Linked DNA regions of Iamia sp. SCSIO 61187. The protein of the gene in region 1 interacts with the protein of each later gene in a pairwise test. Links are inferred from orthologs where the notes say so. Each region holds a gene or a part of one and is shown in the gene's direction. Other genes may lie near its edges.

Region 1 (11,326 bases):
TGAGGGTGGTGTCGCCGTAGTGCACCACGGCGGACTCGACGGCCCGGGCGCTCTCCTCCACGGCGGGGGCGGCGAGGTCCTCGCCCGAGAGGCCCTCGGTCTTGCCGGCCGAGGCGTAGGCCTGGGCGATGAGGGCCGACAGGCCGGAGGTGGAGAAGTTGGGGTTGGTCTTGCCCAGCCGGAACGGCCCCCACTCGGGGTGCCCGAGAGCGGCCCAGCCCTGCGGGTCCTGGGACAGCCGGATGATGTCGGCCCACCCCACCGGCTCCTCGGGGTAGCCCAGGGCGTCGGCCATGGGCTCGGGCATGGCGATGACGAGGGGCGTCTGCATGAACGGGTCGGCCTCGCCCACGATCTCCGGCAGGCCCTCGGCCGCGCGGCGCTGGTTGACGATGGCCCCCCACGACGACGCCGCCGGCGACCACACCACGGGGCGGGGGCCCTCGGCGTCCTCGTCCCACTCGGTCGAGAGCAGGTCGGCGGCCAGACCCGACGCCTTGGTCTGGGGACGGGCGAAGGCGCACCGGCCGCCCTCGAGCTCGGCTGCGTCGGAGCCGTTGAACTCCCGGGCCAGCTCGGTCATCAGCGTCGCCTTCTCCGAGGACACGGCCAGGTCGACGACGACGCAGTCGCCCGGGTCGCCCAGGTCGACGGTGGCGCCGTCCTCGCGGACCGACGCGCTCGGCCCCTCGTCGTCGGAGCACGCGGTCGCGCCCACCAGCAGCGCGGCGATCGCCAGCCCGCCGACCACCCGCAGACGTGTCCTCATCAGCCCATCCTCTCCCGTAGTGCGTACACCAGATCGGCCGCCGGCAGCCCGGTCGAGGCGCTGGCCGCGCCCGTCCACCCGCCCTCGACGAGCGCCAGCAGGACAGTTTGGCCGCTGACGGCCTCCGACGAGGCTCGCACGGCGGCGTCCCCCTCGGGCCCGAGCCCGGCCAGGACGACCCCGACCGTGACCGGGGGGAAGAGCGAGGCCGTGCTCAGGCCGCGGTTGCCGCCCTGGACGGTGCTGGCCTGGCGCTCGGCCAGCCCCTCGACGGTCACCACGGCCGACGCCGAGCCAGGACGGAGCATGGCGTTGGCCTGGTCGGCCGCCGTGTCGCCAGCCGCGCTCGGGCTCTCGCTGATGAGGTCGTCGACCAGGTCCGCCTCCTCGGTGTCCCGGAAGGTGGTGATGTTCAGGTCGGTGCTCCCCACGAGGCCGGCGGACCCGGCCGCGGCCACGACGATCCCGAGCGAGCTGTCCAGGCCGGGCACGGCCACCTCGGGCCGCACCGGTTCGACCAGGCACGCCCAGGCGATCGGCTCAAGGCAGTCGAACGGCGAGCCGTCGAAGGTGAGGACGGCGAGGGGGGAGGAGGCGACGGGCGCCGGCTCCTCTCCGGTGATGGCGCCGAGGTCGGCCTCGGCTCGCACCGTGGCGAGCACGCCCGGCAGGGGATCGAGCGTCAGCCACAGATCGGCGTCCTCGGCAGCGGCGCCCCCGTCGGCCAGGACCTCACCGGCGGTGACCGTCCGGACCTCGGCGCCGGTCGCCTCGGCCACGGCGGTGCAGGCCTCCTCCCCGAGGTCGGCGTCGCAGAGGAGGCGGTAGGGCCCACCGTCGCCGTCATCGCCTCCGCCGGCGCCGGTCGTGGTGCCCGGTCCGTTCGTCGTGGGCTCGTCCTCGTCGGCCAAGGCACCCCGCAGGACGAACGCCCCGGCGACCAGGGCGACGGCCACGAGCACGGCGAGGAGGCGGGCCAGCCGGGGTGGCATGGCCGCACGGTAGTGGTCGCCCCTCCGCCGCCCGGCTCAACCCGCCAACCGAGCACGGAAGAGCACGCATGCGGTGCAGGTCCGTGCCGAGGACGGGTCAGGAGCGGCGGATCGAGGAGTCGGCGGCCTCGTCGAGGTCGGGGATGTCGTCGGCGACCAGGGTGGTGAGGTCCTCGTCGGTGGGGTCGTCGAGGGCGACGACGCGGCTGGCGTGGCGGGCGACGCTGGCCTCGAACAGGTTGCGCGCCACCCGGCCGTTGCCGAAGCCCTTGTCGCGGGGCTGGGCGTCGAACCACGCCCGCAGCTTCTCCGTCGCCTCCTCGTCGCAGGCGTAGCCGCTCCTCTCGCCCATGGAGGCGAAGATGGCCAGGAGGTCGTCGGTGGAGTAGTCCTCGAAGCGGATCGTCTTGGGGAACCGGGAGCGCAGCCCCGGGTTGGCGTCGACGAAGTCGGCCATCTCGTCGGGGTAGCCGGCCACGATGACCACGACGCGGTCCCGCCGGTCCTCGACCAGCTTCACGATGGTGTCGATCGCCTCCCGGCCGAAGTCGTTGCCGCCCCCCCGCACCAGGGCGTAGGCCTCGTCGATCAGCACGACGCCCTCGTCGGCGCGGTCGAAGACCTCGACGACCTTGGTGGCGGTCTGGCCGACGAAGCCGGCGACCAGGCCGCTGCGGTCGGTCTCGACGAGGTGGCCCCGCTCGACGACGCCGAGGGTGCGGTAGATCTGGGCCAGGAGCCGGGCGACGGTGGTCTTGCCCGTGCCCGGGTTGCCGGCGAACACGAGGTGCCGGCTCTGCTCGACGACCGGGAGGTCGCGCTCGGCCCGGAGGTTCTGGACGCGGATGAGGTCGGCGACGAGGCGCACCTCGGCCTTCACGCCCTCGAGCCCGACGAGGGCGTCGAGCTCGTCCATCAGCTCCTCGAGCGGGCGGGGCGGGGGGAGGGCGGCGACGTCGGCGTCCCCCGCGGCGGTACCGGAGACGGTGGCCGGCTCCGGGACCCCCGGCCCGCCTGCGCTCGCCCCGGCGGCGGCACCGGCGGCGGCCATCGAGGCGCGGAAGCGCTCGATGGCCCGGAGCTCGTCCTCGGTCGTGTACGGGTCGATGGCGGCCACGGCGAAGGCGATGCCCACGGCCCGGTCGTGGTAGGTCCGGGCGTGGGTGGTCCCGTGGCGGGCGTCGTAGCGGGCCAGCAGGTCGAGCATCGTCGAGGGGGTGTCGAGCCACTTCGCCTGGCCGACCACCAGCCCCGACCGCCGGAGGTCGTCGGGCGTGGCCCGCAGCAGGTCGCCGCCGAGACGGGGCCCGAAGATCACGAGCAGCGACCACAGCTCGGCGTCGGTGCGGATGCCGTCGCAGTCGACCACGGCGGCGGCGATGGAGAAGGCCTCGCGCGTCACGTCGTCGGGCAGGGCGGCGGCGTCGACGCCCGACACGGTGCCGGCGAGGGTCTGGACGATCGGGGTGAGCGACCGTTCGAAGGCGCTGACGGCCGCCTCCAGGCCGGGGTCGGCGATCACGGGGCCTCGACCGGTCGGGGGTCGCGCCACATCAGCGTCAGCGGCGGTGACCCGCCCGGGGTGATGGTGTCGGTGGCCCGGAAGCCGTGCCGTTCGTAGAAGGCCACGTTCTCGGGCTTGGACGACTCGAGGTAGGCGCCCGTGCCGTCGAGGTCGCAGCGCTCGAGGACGGGGCGCAGGAGGGCGGAGCCCACGCCCCGACCCTGGTGGTCGGGGTGGGTGCCGAGCACGGCGAGGTACCAGTGGTCGGGGCTCGGGGGGTGGGCCCGTTCGCAGGCCCGCAGCACGCCGAGGCCCCGGCGCGCGCCGACCCCGCCGGTGAGGCGGAGCATCGGGAGGGCGACGCGCCGGGCGTCGCCGAGGGTGCCCTTCCAGGTGCCCGGCGGGGCCCACAGGGCGGCGCCGGCCCGGTCGTCGGTCGTGTAGGTGTGCCCGTACCGGACCTTCACCGCCGCCTCGGCCGCGAAGGCGCCCGCGGCCCGGACGTCCCAGCGGTCGAGGTCGCCGACCATCCAGTGCCACAGCGGGTCGGAGCGGAACGCACCGGCGAGGGCGGTGGCGAGGGCGGGCACGTCCGCCCGGGTGGCGATGCGGGCCCGGAGCACGGTGCGATCTTGCCCGAAGCCAGGTCGACACGGCGCACCCCGCGTGCGACCTGGCCCTGGACAGGCCCTTCCCGCCCAGGCAGCTCGGCGACGGGCTCGATCCGACGCAGGCCGGGTGGAGGGGCTGCCGCCGGGCCCACCGGGCCGCGTCGCGTGCCTCCGGTACGATCGCCCGGGTGAGCACCACCGACCCCATCGTCGAGCTCGGGCATCGGGCCAAGGCCGCGTCCCGCGTCGTCGCCCGGTCGTCGACCGCTCAGCGCGACGCCGGCCTGCTCGCCGCCGCCGACCTGCTCGTGGCCCGCACCGACGAGGTGCTGGAGGCCAACGCCGCCGACGTCGCCGCCGCCACCGAGGCGGGCACGTCGGCCACGGTCATCGACCGGCTGCGCCTCGACGCGCGGCGGGTCGAGGCCATGGCCGGCGGGCTCCGCCAGGTCGCGGCGCTGCCCGACCCGGTGGGCGAGGTCCTCGACGGGTGGGTGCGCCCCAACGGGCTGCGCATCTCTCGGGTCCGGGTGCCGCTCGGGGTCGTGGCGATCATCTACGAGAACCGCCCCAACGTCACCAGCGACGCCGCCGGGCTGTGCCTCAAGTCCGCCAACGTGGCCTTCCTGCGGGGTTCCTCGGGGGCCATCCGGTCGAACACGGCCGTGGCCGGGGTGCTGCGCGAGGCCTACGAGAAGGTGGACCTCCCGGCCGACGCCCTCGTGCTGGTGCCCGACACGTCCCGGGAGGCGGCGGTCCGCTTCATGCAGCAGCGCGGCAGCATCGACGTCCTGATCCCCCGGGGTGGGCCGTCGCTGATCCGCTCGATCCTCGAGAACGCGACCGTCCCCTACGTCATCGACGGTGACGGCAACTGCCACGTCTACGTCGACGCCAGCGCCGATCTCGACATGGCCCGGGCGATCATCGTCAACGGCAAGACCCAGCGGCCATCGGTGTGCAACGCCACCGAGACCGTCCTGGTCCACGAGGCCGTCGCCGCCGACCTCCTGCCCGCCCTCGCCACCGACCTCGACGGCGTGGAGCTGGTGGGTGACGAGGGGGCCCGGGCGCTGGTGCCGGCGATGGGGGAGGCCACCGAGGACGACTGGGCCCAGGAGTTCCTCGACCTCAAGCTGGCGGTCCGGGTCGTGCCGTCGATCGACGCCGCCATCGACCACGTGACGACCTACGGCAGCGGCCACTCCGAGGCCATCGTCACCACCGACCTCGTCGCCGCCGACCGCTTCACCGCCGAGGTCGACGCCGCCGCAGTGGTGGTCAACGCGTCGACCCGGTTCGTCGACGGCGAGGAGTTCGGCTTCGGCGCCGAGATCGGCATCTCGACCCAGAAGCTCCACGCCCGGGGCCCGATGGGCCTGCGGGAGCTGACGACGGCCAAGTACGTCGTCCGGGGCGAGGGCCAGACCCGGGGCTGATCGATCGGAGAGCACGGATGGTGCCTGGCACCATCCGTGCGCGGTGGTGAGCCCGCTCGGGGGCGCGCTCACCTGGTGGGGTGGTGGTTCAGGCGGCGAGGGCCCGTCCGTCGACGGGCTGGGATCGTCGTCTCCGTCCGTCGGGGCTGGTGACGATGACGGTGGCGTCGGGTTGGAGCTCGATGGTCCAGCCGGGTCGGTGGACGACGCCGTGGTGGTACCGGCACAACAGCACCAGGTTCCGGAGGTTGGTGGGTCCGCGGTGGGCGATCCACTCGGCGACGTGGTGGCCGTCGGTGCGATGGGCAGGTCGGTCACAGCCCGGGAACCGGCACCCCTTGTCGCGGATGCACAGCGCCTGGAACAGCGGCGCCGGGATGGTCCGGGTGGAGCGTCCGTAGTCGAGGACGGTGCCGTCAGCCTTGGTGATGACCCGGTGGATGTTCGCATCACACGCCAGCCGTCGGGCGACGTCGGCGGTGATGGGTGTGCCGTCGTCGAAGCACCCCTGCCCCTTGCCCTCGAGCAACGACTCCACCGGGATCGTGATGTTCACGTGCGGGCGGTGCCGTCCGCCCTTGTGGTCGTGTTGGTGGTCGAGGAAGTGGTTGAAGATCTCGGCCAGGGCGTCGTGGCGGCGTTGGGCGGGTGTCCGCTCGTCGCCGTCTGTCTTGTTGCCCATGACCAACCGGAGGGCGGCTTGGGCGGCGTGGAAGGCCTCGGGTTCGAGGTTCGCGTCCAACCGCCCCCCGGACAGGGTGGGTGAGAGGTGGGCGGAGCGGTCGGGGTCGGGCTCACCGGAGGGTTGGTCGTCAAGGGTCTCCTTGGCGTGGGCGGCCCAGGACTTCATGGCCACCACCGCCTCGGCCACATCCAGGCCGGCGAGCATGGGGACGAGGTCGTCCTCGCCGGCTTGGAACAGCGGGGCGGTGCGGTCGTTGAGGTTGGCCACCACCGCGGCGACGTGACCACCCGACACCTCACCCGCCACCCAGGCGGCGCGCAGCACCGGGAGGTGGCGGAGGCGGCGGGCGGTGCTGGCCATCCGTTGGGCGTCGCTGTTGGTCATCCGGCCTCGGACCCGCAGCCAGGCGGTCATCGAGGCGCAGCCCTCGGCGGTGTCCCACTCGTTGGTGTCATCGAAGGCGCAGACGGCCTCGATGAGCTTGGCCTCGAACCGGTCCCGCCAGAACAGGGCCGTCTCGAGGGCGTCGCCGTCGACCGGGATGTCCAGGTCGATGATGGTGGTGGCGAGCGCCTCGAACATGACACCAGTGATACCTGACAGACGGGAATCGAACCCTGGAAACCTAGGAAATCTCACGGTTTCCCGGCTCCTGTGAGCGATTGTGAGCCGCTCGGTTCGGTTGTGGTCACCAGTGCCCGAAACGGCGGGTCGGGCCGCAGGAGGCCGCACAGCGCCCGGCCCGGAACGGCACCACAGACCCGCCAGCGACACCCCGTCGGTCCCGGCCCGCAGAGCCGTCGCCTCTCCACCACCTCGCACTCCACCGCCGTCCCCAGCATCGGTACGAGCGGCTCGCAGCGGCACACGACCGGATGGCCCGCGGCGCGAGGTCACAAGCGGTGACGGTCAGCCACCGGCACGCGGTCCCGCCCATCCGCTCCGGCTCCGGGCACCATCCGTGCCCGATCGCGAGGCCGAGGTGGGTGGCCCGGTGCGACGCCGCGCAGGGACGGGCGGGCGCCGCACCGGGAGACCGGTCAGGCCGCAGGGCGGGCCGGCTGGGCGGGCTCGGCCGGTGAGGCGGCGGGGCGCTCGACGGCGCGGTCGACGACCACGCCCTCGTGCCCGCACCAGCACGTGAAGTGGATCTCGGTGGCCCCGTCGCGCATCTCGATCGACGTGATGCGCCGGGTGGTGAGCAGGACCTCGCGGCCCTCGGCGGTGCAGTGGGCGGTGAACATGACCCCATCGTCCGCCCCCCGGGCCCTGCCGACGAGTGGCAGGAACGACGATGCCCGCGTGATTCCTGTCAGCCGGCCATCTCGGTGGCGAAGCGGCCCCGGTACTGGGTGGGGGAGGTGCCCACGACGCGGGCGAAGTGGGTCCGCAGCCCGGCGGCGGTGCCGAACCCGCAGAGCTGGGCGATGCGCTCGATGGGCAGGTCGGTCGTCTCGAGCAGCATCCGGGCCCGGGCGACGCGCTGGGTCAGCAGCCACTGCAGCGGGGTGGTCCCCGTAGTGGCCACGAAGCGGCGGGCGAAGGTCCGGGGGCTGAGGGCGGCCCGGCGGGCCAGCTGCTCGACCGTCATCGGCTGGTCGACGTGCTCGGCCATCCACGTCAGCACCGGGCCGAGCGGGTCGTCGGTCGGGCAGTCGGGCACGGGGGTGTCGACGAACTGGGCCTGGCCGCCGTCGCGGTGCGGCGGCACGACCATGCGCCGGGCGACCCGGTTGGCGGCCTCGGCGCCCAGGTCCTCGCGCACCAGGTGGAGGCACAGGTCGATGGCTGCCGCGGTCCCCGCCGAGGTGTAGATCGGGTGGTCCTCGACCCACAGCACCATGGGGTCCACGGTGATGGCCGGGTAGCGGTCGGCCAGCTGCTCGGCGTACATCCAGTGGGTGGTGGCCCGCCGCCCGTCGAGCAGCCCGGCCTCGGCCAGGATGAACGCGCCCGAGCAGAGCGACACGATGCGGGCGCCGGACTCGTGGGCGGCCCGCACGGCCTCGGAGATCGCCCGGTCGACCTGCACCTCGCCCTGACGGGACACGTTCGCCACCGGGATGGGCGCCACGACCACGGTGTCGGCCGTGACGGCGCGGTCGAGCCCGCCGTCGGTTGCCAGCGTCAGGCCGTTGGCCCCCTCGAGCCGGTCGTGGTCCGACACCACCTCGTGGACGTAGGGCCACCCCTCGATCTCGGGGCGGAAGATGCCGAAGACCTCGCAGGCGACGGCCATCTCGAACATCGACACCCGGGGCCCGGCCACGGTGACGACGCGGTGGTGGTCCCGCCGCGCCGGGTCGGCGACCGCCCGGACGGTCTCGTCGTGCCGCATGTCTGGAACCTAGCGATTCGCACGGTTCCTGCCAGCCCGGATCCTGCCACCGACCGCGACGAAACCGAGCTTCGTCGGGCGCCACGCCGACCCCGGCGACCCTCCGGCCCCACCCCCGGCGAACCGGGTTGACCGTCTGGTCAAGGCCGCCAGTACGCTGCGCCGATGACCGACATCGCCTCTGAGCCCCGGTTCGAGTCCGTCGCCGCGGTCCGTGACGGCCTCCGCGACGCCACCTACCTGGCGGACGAGGGGATCGCCGGCATCGTCTACCTGGCCGACCGGCTCGGCAAGCCCGTCCTGGTCGAGGGTCCCGCCGGCACCGGCAAGACCCAGCTGGCCAAGTCCGTGGCCGAGATGACCGGCGCCCGGCTGATCCGCCTCCAGTGCTACGAGGGCCTCGACGAGGCCAAGGCGCTGTACGAGTGGAACTACAAGAAGCAGCTGCTCCGCATCCAGGCCGAGCGCACCGACGACTCCACCTGGGACGAGGTCGAGGAGGACATCTTCTCCGACGAGTTCCTGCTCCAGCGGCCGTTGCTGGAGGCCATCCGGTCCGAGGAGCCCGTGGTGCTCCTGATCGACGAGGTCGACCGGGTCGAGGTCGAGACCGAGGCCCTGCTGCTCGAGATCCTCTCGGAGTACCAGGTGTCCATCCCCGAGCTGGGCACGATCACGGCCAAGCAGATCCCGATGGTGTTCCTGACCTCGAACGCCACCCGCGAGCTGTCCGAGGCCCTCAAGCGCCGCTGCCTCTACCTCCACGTCGACTACCCCGACATGGACCGGGAGAAGGAGATCGTGCTGGCCAAGGTCCCCGACATCACCGAGGCCCTGGCCGACCAGGTGGCCCGGATCGTGCGCTCGATCCGCCAGCTGGAGCTGAAGAAGGCGCCGTCGGTGTCGGAGACGATCGACTGGGCCCGCACCCTGATGCTGCTCGGCGTCACCGAGGTCGACTCGGAGACGGCGACGAGCACCGCCAACATCTTGCTCAAGTACCAGACCGACATCGCCAAGGCGGTGCGCGAGCTGGCCTCGGACCAGTCCGCGGTCAAGGCGTTCGCCCCCGGACCGAAGTAGGACACCCCCCATGGCCTCGCCCGCGCCGTCTGGCCCCTCGGCTGGCGCCTCGTCGGCCGCGTCGTCTGGCCACTCGTCTGGCGCCTCGTCGGCCGCGTCGTCTGGCCACTCGTCTGGCGCCTCGCCGGCCGCCGGTCCCGGCCTCGAACAGGCCTCGGGCCAGGCCCTGCTCCAGCTGCTCTCGGGGTTCATCGTCGAGCTGCGGGAGGCGGGCCTGCCCGTCAGCCTGACCGAGAACCTCGACGCCCTCGAGGCCGTGAAGCACATCCCCCTCGAGGACCGCAGCGCCTTCAAGTACGCCCTCGGCGCCACGTTGGTGAAGTCGGCGGCCCACTGGCGCGCCTTCGAGACGGTGTTCGAGGTGTACTTCTCGCTCCGCGGCGCGGCCCACGCCATCGACGACGACGCCGCCCTCGAGCAGGGTGAGGTCGACCCCGACGCCGAGGGCCAGCTCCCGGGCCAGGGCGACGGCGAGGGCAAGGGGGCCGGGGGAGGGGGCGAGGCCCTCACGCCCGAGGAGCTGGCCCAGATGCTGTACCAGGCCCTCCTCAACGGCAACGACGCCATGCTCCGGGCTCTCGCCCGCCAGGCGGTGAAGCGCTACGCCGGCATGGAGCCGGGGCGACCGGTGGGCGGCACGTACTACCTGTACCGCACCCTGCGGAACCTCGACCTCGACAACATCCTCGACAAGCTCATGGACTCCACCCGCCAGCAGGCGCAGGAGCACGGGCAGGACCTCACCAACCTCGAGGAGCGGCTGGAGAAGGACGAGTTCCAGCACCGGATCGACCAGCTCAAGCGCGAGGTCGAGGCCGAGATCCGCCGCCGGTTGGTGGCCGACCGGGGCGTCGAGGCCATGGCCCGCACCCTGCGCAAGCCGCTGCCGGAAGACGTCGACTTCATGCACGCCAGCCGGGACGAGATGGCGAACCTGCGCAAGGCGCTGGGGCCCCTCACCCGACGCCTGGCCGTCCGCCTGGCCCGCAAGCGCCGCCACGGCCGCAAGGGCACCCTCGACTTCCGCCGCACCGTCCGCAAGTCCCTCAGCTACGGCGGCGTCCCGGCCGAGCCGCAGTTCCGCCACCCCAAGCCGCACAAGCCCGAGATCTTCGTCGTCGCCGACATCTCCGGCTCGGTGGCCGCCTTCGCCCGGTTCACGCTGATGCTCGTGTACGCCATCAGCAACCAGTTCTCGAAGGTCCGGGCCTTCACCTTCATCGACGGCATCGACGAGGTCACCTCGTACTTCGAGGGCAACGAGGACATCAACCAGGCCATCCACCGGGTCAACACCGAGGCCGACGTGGTCTGGGTCGACGGCCACTCCGACTACGGCCACGCCTTCGAGGTGTTCTGGCAGCGGTGGGGGCGCGAGATCGGCCCCAAGACCACCGTCATCCTCCTCGGCGACGCCCGCAACAACTACCACGCCTCCCAGTCCTGGGTGGTCAAGGAGATGCAGCACCGGGCCCGCCACGTGTACTGGCTCAACCCCGAGCCCCGGAACTACTGGGACACCGGGGACTCGATCGTCGGGGAGTACGCGACCTTCTGCGACGGCGTGTTCGAGTGCCGGAACCTGCGCCAGCTGGAGCGCTTCATCGATCACCTGGCCTGAGAGGCGGGGTCGCGCACCCCGGCCCCACTACTCTCCGAGACGGCGCGGTGACGGGGATCGACCCTGCGAACCGACCCGTGGCGTGGCGGCGGCCCCTGCGGGCGGCCTCGTCGTGGAGGACACAGGGATGCAGACCAACAGCACGTCGCGCTGGCGCCGAGGCGCCGTGGCCCTCGTGGTGGTCCTGGCCGGACTGGTGGCGGTCCCGAGCGGGACGGCAGGCGCGGCCACCACCGCCGACCCCGAGGACTGGGGCCCGCGCCGGGCCGACCGGACGGACCGGT
Region 2 (11,297 bases), 1.9 Mb from region 1 along the record:
GCCCCAGCTCGTCGGCCAGGTGGGCCCGGGCCCGGTCGTAGGCCCGGAGGGCCTCGGCCTGGCGGCCGCTGCGGTACAGGGCCAGGACGAGCTGGGCGGTGAGCCGCTCGCGCAGGGGGTGGGCGGTGGCCTCGGCCTCGAGGTCGCCCACGATCACGGCGTGGCGACCGGCCTGGAGCTGGAGGTCGAAGCGGGCCTCGGTGGCGGCCAGGCGCAGCTCCTCGAGCCGCACCGCCGGCCCCCGGGCCCACGGCTCGTCGGCCAGGTCGCCCAGGGCCGGGCCCCGCCACAGGCCCAGGGCGGCGTCGAGGGCGGCGAGGCGGGAGGCCGGCGGCCCCGACGCCGAGCCCTCGGCCACGAGGCGCTCGAAGCGGACGGCGGTGAGCTCGGCCCCGGCCGGGTCGATGCGGTAGCCGTCGCCCACCCGCTCCACCACCACCGAGGCGTCGTGGTCGAGGGTCCGGCGCAGGTTGGACACGTAGCTCTGCAGGGTGTTGGTTGCGCTGCGGGGCGGTTCGCCGTCCCACAGGTCGTCGATCACCCGCTCGGCGCCGACCACCTCGCCGCCGGCGATCGCCAGCCGGGCCAGCACGCTGCGCTGGCGCCGGCCGCCGACGGCGTGCTCGCCGTCGTCCGACCAGGCGCGCAGCGGCCCCAGGACCGAGATCTCCAGGTTCGGGGTGCGGTCGGACGCGATGGTGTGGCCTCGCACGGTGTCGGCACGAGCGGCTCGGGAGGCTACTGGCGGTCGCGCCGGAGATCGGGCACCGGGCGGGGGAGGACCGGCGCCGTCGCAGGGGCTCAGACCCCTCCCGGCCGGTCGGGGGCGGGCTCGGGCAGCCCGGCCAGGTCGATGAGCATGTCGAGGGCCCGGCCCACGTCGCCCCGCCGGATCAGCGGACCCCGGGCCGAGGCGATGGTCCGGGGGCCGTGGACGGCGACGCGGCTGACGGCCGCCCGCCACCGCGCCGGGTCGACGTCGGCGATCCACGGGCTCAGGCGGAGGTGGTACCGGGCCAGGCCGTCCTCCCACACGTCGCGGTCGAGCACCGACACCTCCTCGACGTCGTGGGGGACGGGGGTGCCGAAGCACACCGACGACCAGAAGACCCCGGTGGCGGCGTCGAGCAGACCGAGCGTCGCCGGGGAGTCGTAGGCCGGCGGGCGCAGGACGCACAGCTCCCGCCCGCCGCCCGGGACGACGTCGCCCTCGGCCACCCACCGCACCCGGGTCCGGGCCACCCCCGGGGCCCGGGCGGCCAGCCGCTCGGCCATGGCCCACGAGGCGACCACCGTCGCGTCCGGGCAGCGGGCGAGGACGTCGGGCAGGGCGCCGCAGTGGGCGGGGTCGTCGTGGCTCAGGACCACCCAGCGGACCTCGCGGGGGTCGACGACGGCCTCCACCTGCGCCCACCAGGCGTCCCGGTCCCGACCGTCGCCGGTGTCGACGAGGACGGGGTCGGCCCCCGTCACCACCAGGGAGCTCAGGGGGAGGGCCGCCGCCTCGGCGTCGACCGAGGACCGGACGAGCCAGACGTCGGGGGCGACCGGCAGCGTGCGGGGGTGGGTCATGCGGGCTCCGATGGGTGCGACGCCCGGGCTCTCCGGGGTGTTGTCACCATCCTCCGGAGCGGTTGGACGGCGGGTGGAGGGCGCTTGAGGGGCGCCGGACCGCATCCCCACCAAGTTGACCGGGATCATCTGCATGCCTAATGTGACCCGAACCGACCGGAAAGGCCTGGTTGGTTGGAGGCGCCCCCGGGCGCAGGAGGAACCGGTCCCGATGACCACCCGCACGAGGAGCCGACGCCGTGCCGCGCTGGCGATCGCCATCGCCGGCCTGATGGTCGTCACGGCCTGCGGGGGCGACGACGACGACGCCTCCGGGGGCGGGGGCGGGGGCGGCGGTCAGACCCTCAACATCGTCGGCTTCGCCGTCCCCGAGGAGGCCAACCTCGCCATCTTCGAGAAGTTCACCGAGACGCCCGAGGGCGAGGGGGCCCGGGTCGAGGGCTCCTACGGTGCGTCGGGCGACCAGAGCCGGGCCGTCGAGGGCGGTCTGGAGGCGGACTACGTCCACTTCTCGATCGAGCCCGACGTGACCCGCCTGGTCGACGCCGGGCTCGTGGCCGAGGACTGGAAGGACAACGAGACCGACGGGATCGTCTCCGACTCGGTCGTGGTCTTCGTCGTCCCCGAGGGCAACCCCGACGGCATCGAGGACTGGGACGACCTCCTGCAGGACGGCGTCGAGATCATCACCCCGAACCCCGGGTCGTCGGGGGCGGCGAAGTGGAACATCCTCGCCGCCTACGGCCAGGTGATCGCCGACGGCGGCACCGAGGCCGAGGCCGAGGAGTACCTCACCGGCTTCTTCGAGAACGTCGCCGCCCTGCCCGGGAGCGGGCGGGACGCCACCACCGCCTTCAAGGACGGCACCGGCAACGTCCTCATCTCCTACGAGAACGAGGCCATCCTCGCCCGCCAGAGCGGCGAGGCCTTCGACTACATCGTCCCCGACACGACCCTGCTCATCGAGAACCCGGGTGCCGTCCTGGAGGAGGCCGACGAGATCGCCCAGCCGTGGCTCGACTTCGTGCTCAGCGAGGAGGGCCAGCTCGAGTTCGTGGAGAAGGGCTTCCGCCCGGTGATCGACGGGCTCGAGATCCCCGAGGTCGAGGGGGCCAACGACCCGTCGAACCCGTTCCCCGAGCCCGAGACGCTGATCACCGTCGGCGAGGCCTTCGGTGGGTGGTCCGAGGCCACCGCCCGGTTCTTCGACGAGGAGGAGGGCATCGTCCCCCGCATCCAGCAGGAGACGGGGAGGACCGAGTGAGCCCGCCGGTCCCGTCGCCCCGGCGGGTCTGACGTGGCCACGACGGTCGCGGGCCTGGGCGGCCGATCGGCGCGCACGCGCCGGTCGGCCGCATCCGGCGGCATCGGCCTCGCCTCGGGCGTCGGCCTCGGCACCGCCCTGCTCTGGTTGAGCCTCCTGGTGCTCCTCCCGCTCTCGGCGGTGGTGGCCCGGGCCACCACCGGCGGGTGGGACGGGTTCCGGGAGACGTTGTCGAACCCGAACACGGCCGCCGCCCTGCGGCTGACGATCGGCATGGCTGCGCTGGTCACCGTCGTGAGCTCGGTCATGGGCACGCTCATCGCATGGGTCCTGGTGCGCGACCACTTCTGGGGCAAGCGGGTGCTCGAGGTGCTGATCGACCTGCCCTTCGCCCTGCCGACGATCGTCGCCGGGCTGGTGCTGCTCCAGCTCTACGGGCCCAAGGGGCCGACGCCGGTGGACGTCACGGGCACGCGGGCCTCGGTCTTCCTGGCCTTCCTGTTCGTGACGCTGCCGTTCGTCGTGCGCACCGTGCAGCCGGTGCTGCTGGAGATCGACCGCGAGGTCGAGGAGGCGGCCGCCTCGCTCGGGGCCAGCCGCGCCACCACCTTCCGGCGGGTGATCCTGCCCAGCCTGACCCCGGCGATCGCCTCGGGAGCCGCGCTCTCGTTCGCCCGGGCGATCAGCGAGTACGGCTCGCTGGTGCTCCTGTCGGGGAACCTGCCGCTGCGGACCGAGGTCACCTCCGTCCGGATCCTCACCTACATCGAGGGGGGCCGGAACGCCGACGCCGCCGTGGTCGCCACCGTCCTGCTGGCCGTGGCCCTCGTCGTCATCGTGCTGCTCGACGTGATCCAGAGGCGGGTGAGCCGCCGTGGCTGACGCCCCCCGCCCGAAGGTCCGCCGGCGCGGTCCGCTGACCTACATCTTCCGCGCCATCGTCATCGGCTACCTGTTCCTCCTGGTGGCGTGGCCCGTCTCGCTGGTCGCCAAGCAGACCTTCGCCGACGGCCTCGGCACCCTCTCGAGCGCCTTCGGCGACGAGGAGGTCACCGCCGCCCTCGGTCTGACCGTGCGGGTCGCGCTGGTGTCGGTCCTGATCAACCTGGTGTTCGGCCTGGGGATCTCCATCCTGCTGGTCCGCCACCGGTTCCCGGGACGCCGGCTGCTCAGCGCCCTGGTCGACGTCCCGCTGTCGGTGTCGCCGGTCGTCGTCGGGCTGTCGCTCGTGCTCGTCTACGGCGGTCGCGACGGATGGTTCGGCCCGGCGCTCGAGGACGCCGGCTTCCAGATCATCTTCGCCACCCCGGGGATCATCATGGCCACCACGTTCGTGGCCCTCCCGCTGGTGATCCGCGAGGTCGTGCCCGTGCTGGAGGAGATCGGCATCGACCAGGAGCAGGCGGCCCGGAGCCTCGGGGCCAACGCCGTCCAGACGTTCCGCCGCATCACCCTCCCCGCCATCAGGTGGGCGGTCGTCTACGGCGTCGTCCTCAGCCTGGCCCGGTCGCTGGGGGAGTTCGGCGCCGTCAAGGTCGTCGCCGGCAACGTCGGCGGCAAGACCCGCACCGCGACCCTCGCGGTGGAGCACGAGTACCAGCAGTTCGGCGCCGAGAACCTGGCCTCGGCCTACGCCATCGCCTTCCTCCTGGCGGCGGTCGCCGTGGTCTGCATCGCCGTGGTGTCGTTCCTGCGACCCGAGTCCGAGGAGAGGTGAGGCCATGAGCATCGAGGTCCGTGGCGTCGAGAAGCGGTTCGGGGACTTCGTCGCCCTCTCCGGCATCGACGTCAGCATCCCCACCGGGCAGCTGACCGCCCTGCTGGGCCCCAGCGGCGGGGGCAAGTCCACCCTGCTGCGGATCATCGCCGGGCTGGAGGACGCCGACGCCGGCACCATCGAGATCGAGGGGGTCGAGTCGACCCACCTGCCCCCGCAGAAGCGCAACGTCGGCTTCGTGTTCCAGCACTACGCCGCCTTCAAGCACCTCACCGTGGCCCGCAACGTGGCCTTCGGGCTCGAGATCCGCAAGCGGCCCAAGGCCGAGGTCAGGGCCAAGGTCCAGGAGCTGCTCGAGCTTGTGCACCTGGAGCAGTTCGCCGATCGCCTGCCCGGGCAGCTCTCCGGCGGCCAGCGACAGCGCATGGCCCTGGCCCGGGCCCTGGCCGTCGAGCCGACCGTGCTGCTCCTCGACGAGCCCTTCGGCGCCCTGGACGCCAAGGTCCGCAAGGAGCTGCGCGAGTGGCTGCGACGCCTGCACGACGAGGTCCACGTCACGACCGTCTTCGTCACCCACGACCAGGAGGAGGCGCTGGAGGTCGCCGACGAGATCGTCGTCATCAACGACGGGCGCATCGAGCAGATCGGCCCGCCCGACGCCCTCTACGACGCACCGGCCAACGACTTCGTCATGCGGTTCCTGGGCCCCGTCACCCAGCTCGGCGACCACCTCGTCCGGCCCCACGACCTGGCCCTCTCGGCGTCGGGCCCCGGCGGGTCGGCGCCGGGCGCCGTCGTCCCCGGCACCGTCCAGCGCATCACCCGGGTCGGGTTCGAGGTGCGCATCGACGTCGCCACCGACGACCAGGTCGTCCTCGTCACCATGACCCGCACCGAGCTGGCCGGCCTGGGCCTGGCCGTGGGCGACCGCGCCTGGGTCCGCATCGTCGACGGTGCCCCCACCGTCCGCGCCGTCGGCCGCCCGCCGGACGAGCCCGTCCTCGCCGCCCTCTGACCGCCGACCGGTGCCAGGCACCGGTCGGCGGTCCCGCGGCGATGACCACGGAAGGTGCCTGGCACCATCCGTGCGATGGCCACGGAAGGTGCCTGGCACCATCCGTGCGAGGCTCCGGTCAGGTCGCGCCGCGGACGAGGTCGTGGACGTAGGCCAGCTTCTCGATGACCGGGGGCGTGAGGGCGAACGGGTAGAGGTCGGCGTGGCCCATCGACCGGTTCACGGCGTTGAGGGCCGTCGCCAGGGCGGTCCAGTCCCGGGCGACGGACCAGAAGCTCTCGTCGTCGACGTCACCCGACGGCGCGACCGCCCCGACGGCGGTGCCCTCGTCGGGTCCGGCGAGCGACATCCCGAAGGCGCCGGCGGTGTCGAGCGTGTCGCGGATGTGGAGGTAGTGGGCGAAGGTCTCGGCCCAGTCCTCCCACGGGTGCATGGTGGCGTAGGCACTGACCCAGCGCTCCTGCCAGCCGACCGGGGCGCCGACGGCGTAGTGGCGGTCGAGGGCGTCCTGGTAGCTCGCCCGCTCGTCGCCGAACAGGGCCCGGAACCCCTCGTGGCGCCCGGCCCGGGCGATGAGGACCCCCCAGAAGTAGTGCCCGACCTCGTGGCGGAGGTGGCCGAGGACGGTGCGGTACGGCTCGTCGAGCTGGGCGCGGAGCATCTCCCGGTGGGCGTCGTCGCTCTCGGCCAGGTCGATGGTGATCACCCCGTCGGCGTGGCCGATCGTCACCGGCTCGAACCGGGTCGACAGGAGGTCGAAGGCGAGCCCCGCCTCCGGATCGGCGGCCCGGTCGACGATCGGGAGGCCGATCCGGCGGAGCTGGACGACGAGCCGCCGCTTCGCCTGCTCGATCACCACGAGGTGGGCGTGGTCGCGCGGGTCGTCGTCGCCGGGGACCGTGCGGGTGAGCCGGCACGACTCGCACCGGGGACCGTCGTCGGGCCGGATCACCCACGTGCAGCCGAGCGACGGGTGCTCGGCGCACCGCACCCAGCCGTCACCGTCGGGGCCGTCGAGGACGAGGACGTCGTCGAGCGGAAGGGCGAAGCCGAGCGGCGCCGCGCACCGCGGGCACACCCCGTCGCCGATGTCCAGCAGTCCCCCGCACCGGGAGCACTCGTAGGGCCTCACCTTCTCGTCACCCGCTCGCCCCCGCGCCGCTCACAGGCGCACCACGTCGACGGCGACCTCCATGGAGTGGGTCCGGCCCTCGGTGAAGATGATGCCCTCGACAGGCGGGACGTCGCCGTAGTCGCGGCCCCACGCCGTGGTGATGTGGCGGTCGCCGGCGAGGACGTCGTTGGTCGGGTCGATGCCGACCCACCCGTCGCCGGGCAGGTGCACGGCCAGCCAGGCGTGGGTGGCGTCGGCGCCCTCGAGGCGGGGACGACCCGGGGGCGGGTCGGTCTCCAGGTACCCGCTCACGTACCGGGCGGCCAGGCCCTGGGCCCGCACGCAGGCGATGGCCAGGTGGGCGAAGTCCTGGCACACGCCCCCGCGGGCGGCGAGGGCCTCGTCGACGGTCGTGCCCACGTCGGTGGCGCTGGGGTCGTAGGCGAAGTCGGTGTGGATCCGGTGCGCCAGGTCCACGACGGCGTCGAGCAGCGGACGGCCGGGCCGGAACGACGGCGCCGCGTAGTCCCGCACTGCGGGGCTGAGGCCGACCCGGGGCGAGGCCAGCGCCATCTCCCGCGCCTCGAGGCCGACGGGGTCGGTGGAGCGGCGGATCTCGTCGCGGGCCACCTCCCACGGCATGTCGGCCGTCAGCGTCGGCGCCGGCGGGCCGGTGACCTCGACGGTGCTCGTCGCCTCGACCGTGAGCCGCAGGTGCGGGGCGAGGATCGAGAAGGCGATGCACCGGTTGCCGTGGAAGTCGGTGCGGGTGCGCCGGTCGTCGGGCACGGGCCAGAACGACACCGTGGCGTCCTGCGGCTCCTGGCCGGGGGCGGCGCGGGGGAGGAGGTGGGTCTGGCCGTAGCTGGCGGTGACCTCCTCCTGGTAGCGGTACTCGGTCCGGTGGGTGACCCGGTAGACGCTCATCGCCTCATCGCCTCATCGCCTCATCGCCTCATCGCCTCATCGCCTGGCCGCCGCCGGGACGAGCGGGCGCTGGGGGAGGATCGGGGTGAAGTGGGCCGCGCTGATGGCGTCGGCCGTCTGCCGGAACCCGGTGACCTGGCCGTCGAGGAACGCGGCCAGCCCGGGCCGCAGGCGGCCGTCGGCGGCGTCGGTGGTGGCGAGGGCGCGGGTGTCGGCCACGCGCACGGCCGTCGCCGTCTGGAGGACGAGGCGGCCGGCGGGCGACAGCCGACCGTCGCCGTCGCGGTCGGGCAGCGCGTCGACGGCGGCTCCCAGCAGGTCGACCTGGTGGGCGAGCGAGCGGGGGTTGCCGGGGTCGAGGACGAGGAGGTCGAGGAGCGTCTCGAGCTGGCCGTGCGACCGGTAGCGCCGCCGGTAGGTGATGATGCTCTCGGTCGCGCTCAGCACCGACTCGAGCACGAGGCTGTCGGTCGCCGTGTCGCGGGCCGTGGTCACCGTCGCCCGCAGGAGCAGCGCCACGCCGACCCCGCGCTCGAGCCGGCGGCCGGCCTCCATGAAGTGCCACCCCGGGTCCCGCACCATGCTCTCGGCGGTCAGGCCCGAGAGGGCCATCAGCGCCTGGAGCGCCCGGCTGAGCGTGGCCCGGCCGACGCCGCGGGGGTAGGTCCGGGCCGCCGGGCCGAGCAGCTCGTGGTCGAGGGCGGTGAGGAGCGGCCAGGTGTCGCTCGAGAGCTGGTCCCGCACCGTCTGGGCGGCGTCGATGAGACGCCGGGCGGCGTAGGCCAGCGACCCGGGGCGGTCGGCGTCGACGACGAGCGACCGGAGCTCGGCCCCCGACTCGGCCGCCGACGGCAGCTCGCCGGGCGCGGGGCCGGGGTCGGCGTACCCCGGGGCGCCGCCCGTGACCGCCGAGAGGGCGTGGAGGAGCACGGCGAGCGAGGCCCTTCCGGCGGGGTTCGTCCCGTGCTCGAAGTCGTTGCGCCGGTCGCCCACGACCCGCAGCAGGCGGATGAGCGTCTCGGCCCGCTCGGCGTAGCGGCCGAGCCAGAAGAGGTTCTCCGCCGCCCGCGACGACATCGACCCCTCGGGCGCGACCGCTTCGACCGCCGGCCCGGCCTGGAGCCAGAAGCCCGTGAGCCGCTCGGGCTCGGACGCCAGCACCCACGTGTCCTTGGCCGTCAGGGCCGAGTGGGCGGTCACCCGCGCCCGCTGGGCGGGCAGCACCCGCGTCAGCCCGCCGGGCATCACCGCGTAGGAGTCACCCCGGGCGACGGTGAAGGTGCGCAGGACGCTCGCCCGGGCCTCCAGCCCGCGGTCGGTGAGCGTCGGGGTCGACCCCAGCTCGACCCGCTCGGTGCCGGTCCACCGGCGGGGCTCGGCGGCGATGCGCGTCGCCAGGGCCTCCCTCTCCGCGCTGCTCAGGAGGGCGCCCTCGATCGGGGCGGGGACGCGACCGTCGGGCTGCCGGCCGACCTGGCGGAGCACCAGCCGGTCCAGGTGGGCCAGGACGTGGGACAGCCCGGTGTCGTCGCCGCACCACCACGCCTGGGCCGACCGCAGCTCCAGGTCGTGGCCGAGGAGGGCGGCGGCCACGGAGGGGAGGAAGGGCACCAGGCCGGGGTTCTCGAGCACCCCCGAGCCGAGCGGGTTGACGACCGCCACGGTGCCCCGGCGGCAGGCGTCGACGAGGCCGGGCACGCCGAGCTGGGAGTCGGGCCGGAGCTCCACCGGGTCGCAGAACTCGGGGTCGAGGCGCCGGAGGATCACGTGCACCGGCTCGTGGCGGCCCAGCGACCGCAGCCACACCCGTCCCCGCCGGACGGTGAGGTCGGCCCCCTCGACGAGCGTGTAGCCGAGGTGGCGGGCGAGGAGGGCGTGCTCGAAGGCGGCGCCCGCCAGCGGACCGGGGGAGAGCACGACGATGCGCGGGTCGTCGACGTCGGCCGGCGCCGCGGCCACGAGCGCGGTGCGGAGCGTCCGGAAGAACGGGGCCAGCCGGTGGACCTCGCTGTCGCGGTAGAGGCTGGGGAAGACCCGCGACGTCACCTCCCGGTTCTGGAGGGCGTAACCGGCGCCCGCCGGGGCCTGGGCCCGGTGCGTGAGGACGAGGTGGCGGCCGTCGGGGTCGCGCGCCAGGTCGAACCCGGCGGTGACCAGCTGGACGGGCCCGTCGAGGGCGATGCCGTCGCAGGGGCGCAGGAAGGCGGGGTCGGAGAGCACCAGCTCGGCGGGCACCAGGCCCTGGCGCAGCAGCTGGCGCGGTCCGTACAGGTCGGCGAGGACGAGGTTCAGCAGCTCGGTGCGCTCGACGACGCCCCGCTCGATGGCGCTCCACTCGTCGCTCGTCAGCAGGGCCGGGACGGGGTCGAGGGGCCAACGCCGGGCCGGTCCGACCCGCGGTCCGTCCGAGCCCGTCGTCGGGGCTCCGTCGGTGGGTCCGGCGGCGTTGAAGGTGACGCCGTCCTCGTCGAGCAGCCGGTCGGACTCGCGGCGGCGCTCCCGCAGCTCGGGGAGGCCGAGCTCGTCGAGCGTCGCCGCCACCCGCGACCACGGGCCGCGGACCTCCCCGCTCGGGGTGCGCAGGGCGTCGTAGCCCGGCGGGCGTCCCTCGGCGGCGGGAGGGAGCACGGAGGAGGGGGTGGGCGTGGCCGTCATGGGATGGGCCTCGACCGTGACCGCCGAGGTCGAGCCCGCGGAGGGTAGCCCCGCACCGGTGTCGCCGATGTTGCCGGTCCGTGAACGGCGGCCCGTCAGGTGGTGACGAGGATGCGAGCGCTGGCGAAGGCGCCGATGCCCACGTGGGCGCCGCCGACCTCGACGGTGGTGGTGCCGTCGGGGGAGGTCGCGGTGATGACGCCGGCCCGGCCCGGGAGGATGTCGGCCGACTCCAGGAACTCGAGCATGCCGGGGGCGAACTCGAGCTCCTCGGGGATGCGGTTCACGACGAACGCCGACCCGACCTCGAGCTCACCGAGGGGTGAGGACACCGGAGCGGTGTAGTCGGCGCCGGGGATGGGGTTGCCGTGCGGGCACGTCGTCGGCGCACCGAGGAGCTTGTCCATCGCCTCCTCGACGTTCTGGGAGATGACGTGCTCCCACTTGCCCGCCTCCTTGTGGGCCTCGGCCCACGAGAGCTTGAGGACGTCGGTCAGGAACCGCTCGGCCAGGCGGTGGCGGCGCACGACCGACTCGGCCAGGCGCAGGCCGTCGCCGGTGAGGCTGATGCGCCCGTCGACCGCGACCAGCCCCTCGCCCTCGAGCTTGCGGATCATCTCCGACACCGCCGGCCGGGACACCTCGAGGCGCTCGGCGATGCGGGCCTGGATGACGTCGACGTCGTCCTCGTTGAGCTCGTAGATCGCCTCGCAGTACTCCTCGAACGCCGGGTGGTACTCGGGGGTGCGATACGGGGCCACGGCCCGAGCCTACCGGCCGACCCCTCGGCCCGGGTGGGGAGCCTCGGCCCGCCCCGGAGCGACCGGCGGTGCTCCGAGGTGCCCGGTCCCCGGCCCGGTCGGTACGGTCGGCCACCGTGCCACGTCGTCGGTCCCTCCCCGGTCTCCTGCTGGTCCTCGCCCTCGTCGGCGGTCTCGTCGGCTGCGGTGACGACGCCCCGTCGGCCGCACCCGACGACTGCACCCGGGTGGAGGACGGGGCGCACACGCTCGTCGCCGAGAACCTCCGGTGG

What was found.
Region 2: the proteins of HC251_RS14325 (region 1) and HC251_RS05565 interact in binary tests that used the Escherichia coli proteins (3 or more experiments, as listed by UniProt). The link is inferred for Iamia sp. SCSIO 61187 from one-to-one orthologs.

Annotation. Positions count from the first base shown.
Region 1 is NZ_CP050948.1:3,012,961-3,024,286, reverse strand. The notes cover bases 3,294-6,189. They hold HC251_RS14325 (glutamate-5-semialdehyde dehydrogenase), read left to right. Parts: upstream 3,294-4,064; coding sequence 4,065-5,315; downstream 5,316-6,189. Other genes in these bases: HC251_RS14320 (HNH endonuclease signature motif containing protein), read right to left, coding at 5,404-6,189; HC251_RS14330 (N-acetyltransferase), read right to left, coding at 3,294-3,888. Outside these bases: HC251_RS14345 (extracellular solute-binding protein), read right to left, coding at 1-769; HC251_RS14340 (hypothetical protein), read right to left, coding at 769-1,761; HC251_RS14335 (AAA family ATPase), read right to left, coding at 1,859-3,283; more of HC251_RS14330, read right to left, coding at 3,280-3,293; more of HC251_RS14320, read right to left, coding at 6,190-6,582; HC251_RS14315 (hypothetical protein), read right to left, coding at 7,041-7,244; HC251_RS14310 (helix-turn-helix domain-containing protein), read right to left, coding at 7,313-8,338; HC251_RS14305 (MoxR family ATPase), read left to right, coding at 8,504-9,421; HC251_RS14300 (VWA domain-containing protein), read left to right, coding at 9,432-11,042; HC251_RS14295 (trypsin-like serine protease), read left to right, coding at 11,170-11,326. UniProt on the Escherichia coli protein: Catalyzes the NADPH-dependent reduction of L-glutamate 5-phosphate into L-glutamate 5-semialdehyde and phosphate. The product spontaneously undergoes cyclization to form 1-pyrroline-5-carboxylate.
Region 2 is NZ_CP050948.1:1,125,165-1,136,461, forward strand. The notes cover bases 3,696-6,562. They hold HC251_RS05565 (sulfate/molybdate ABC transporter ATP-binding protein), read left to right. Parts: upstream 3,696-4,557; coding sequence 4,558-5,568; downstream 5,569-6,562. Other genes in these bases: cysT (sulfate ABC transporter permease subunit CysT), read left to right, coding at 3,696-3,718; HC251_RS05560 (sulfate ABC transporter permease subunit), read left to right, coding at 3,711-4,553; HC251_RS05570 (putative zinc-binding metallopeptidase), read right to left, coding at 5,687-6,562. Also shown: HC251_RS25930 (AfsR/SARP family transcriptional regulator), read right to left, coding at 1-712; HC251_RS05545 (MBL fold metallo-hydrolase), read right to left, coding at 802-1,572; HC251_RS05550 (sulfate ABC transporter substrate-binding protein), read left to right, coding at 1,784-2,836; more of cysT, read left to right, coding at 2,870-3,695; more of HC251_RS05570, read right to left, coding at 6,563-6,700; HC251_RS05575 (transglutaminase family protein), read right to left, coding at 6,731-7,609; HC251_RS05580 (circularly permuted type 2 ATP-grasp protein), read right to left, coding at 7,646-10,264; HC251_RS05585 (metal-dependent transcriptional regulator), read right to left, coding at 10,360-11,025; HC251_RS05590 (plastocyanin/azurin family copper-binding protein), read left to right, coding at 11,142-11,297. UniProt on the Escherichia coli protein: Part of the ABC transporter complex CysAWTP involved in sulfate/thiosulfate import. Responsible for energy coupling to the transport system.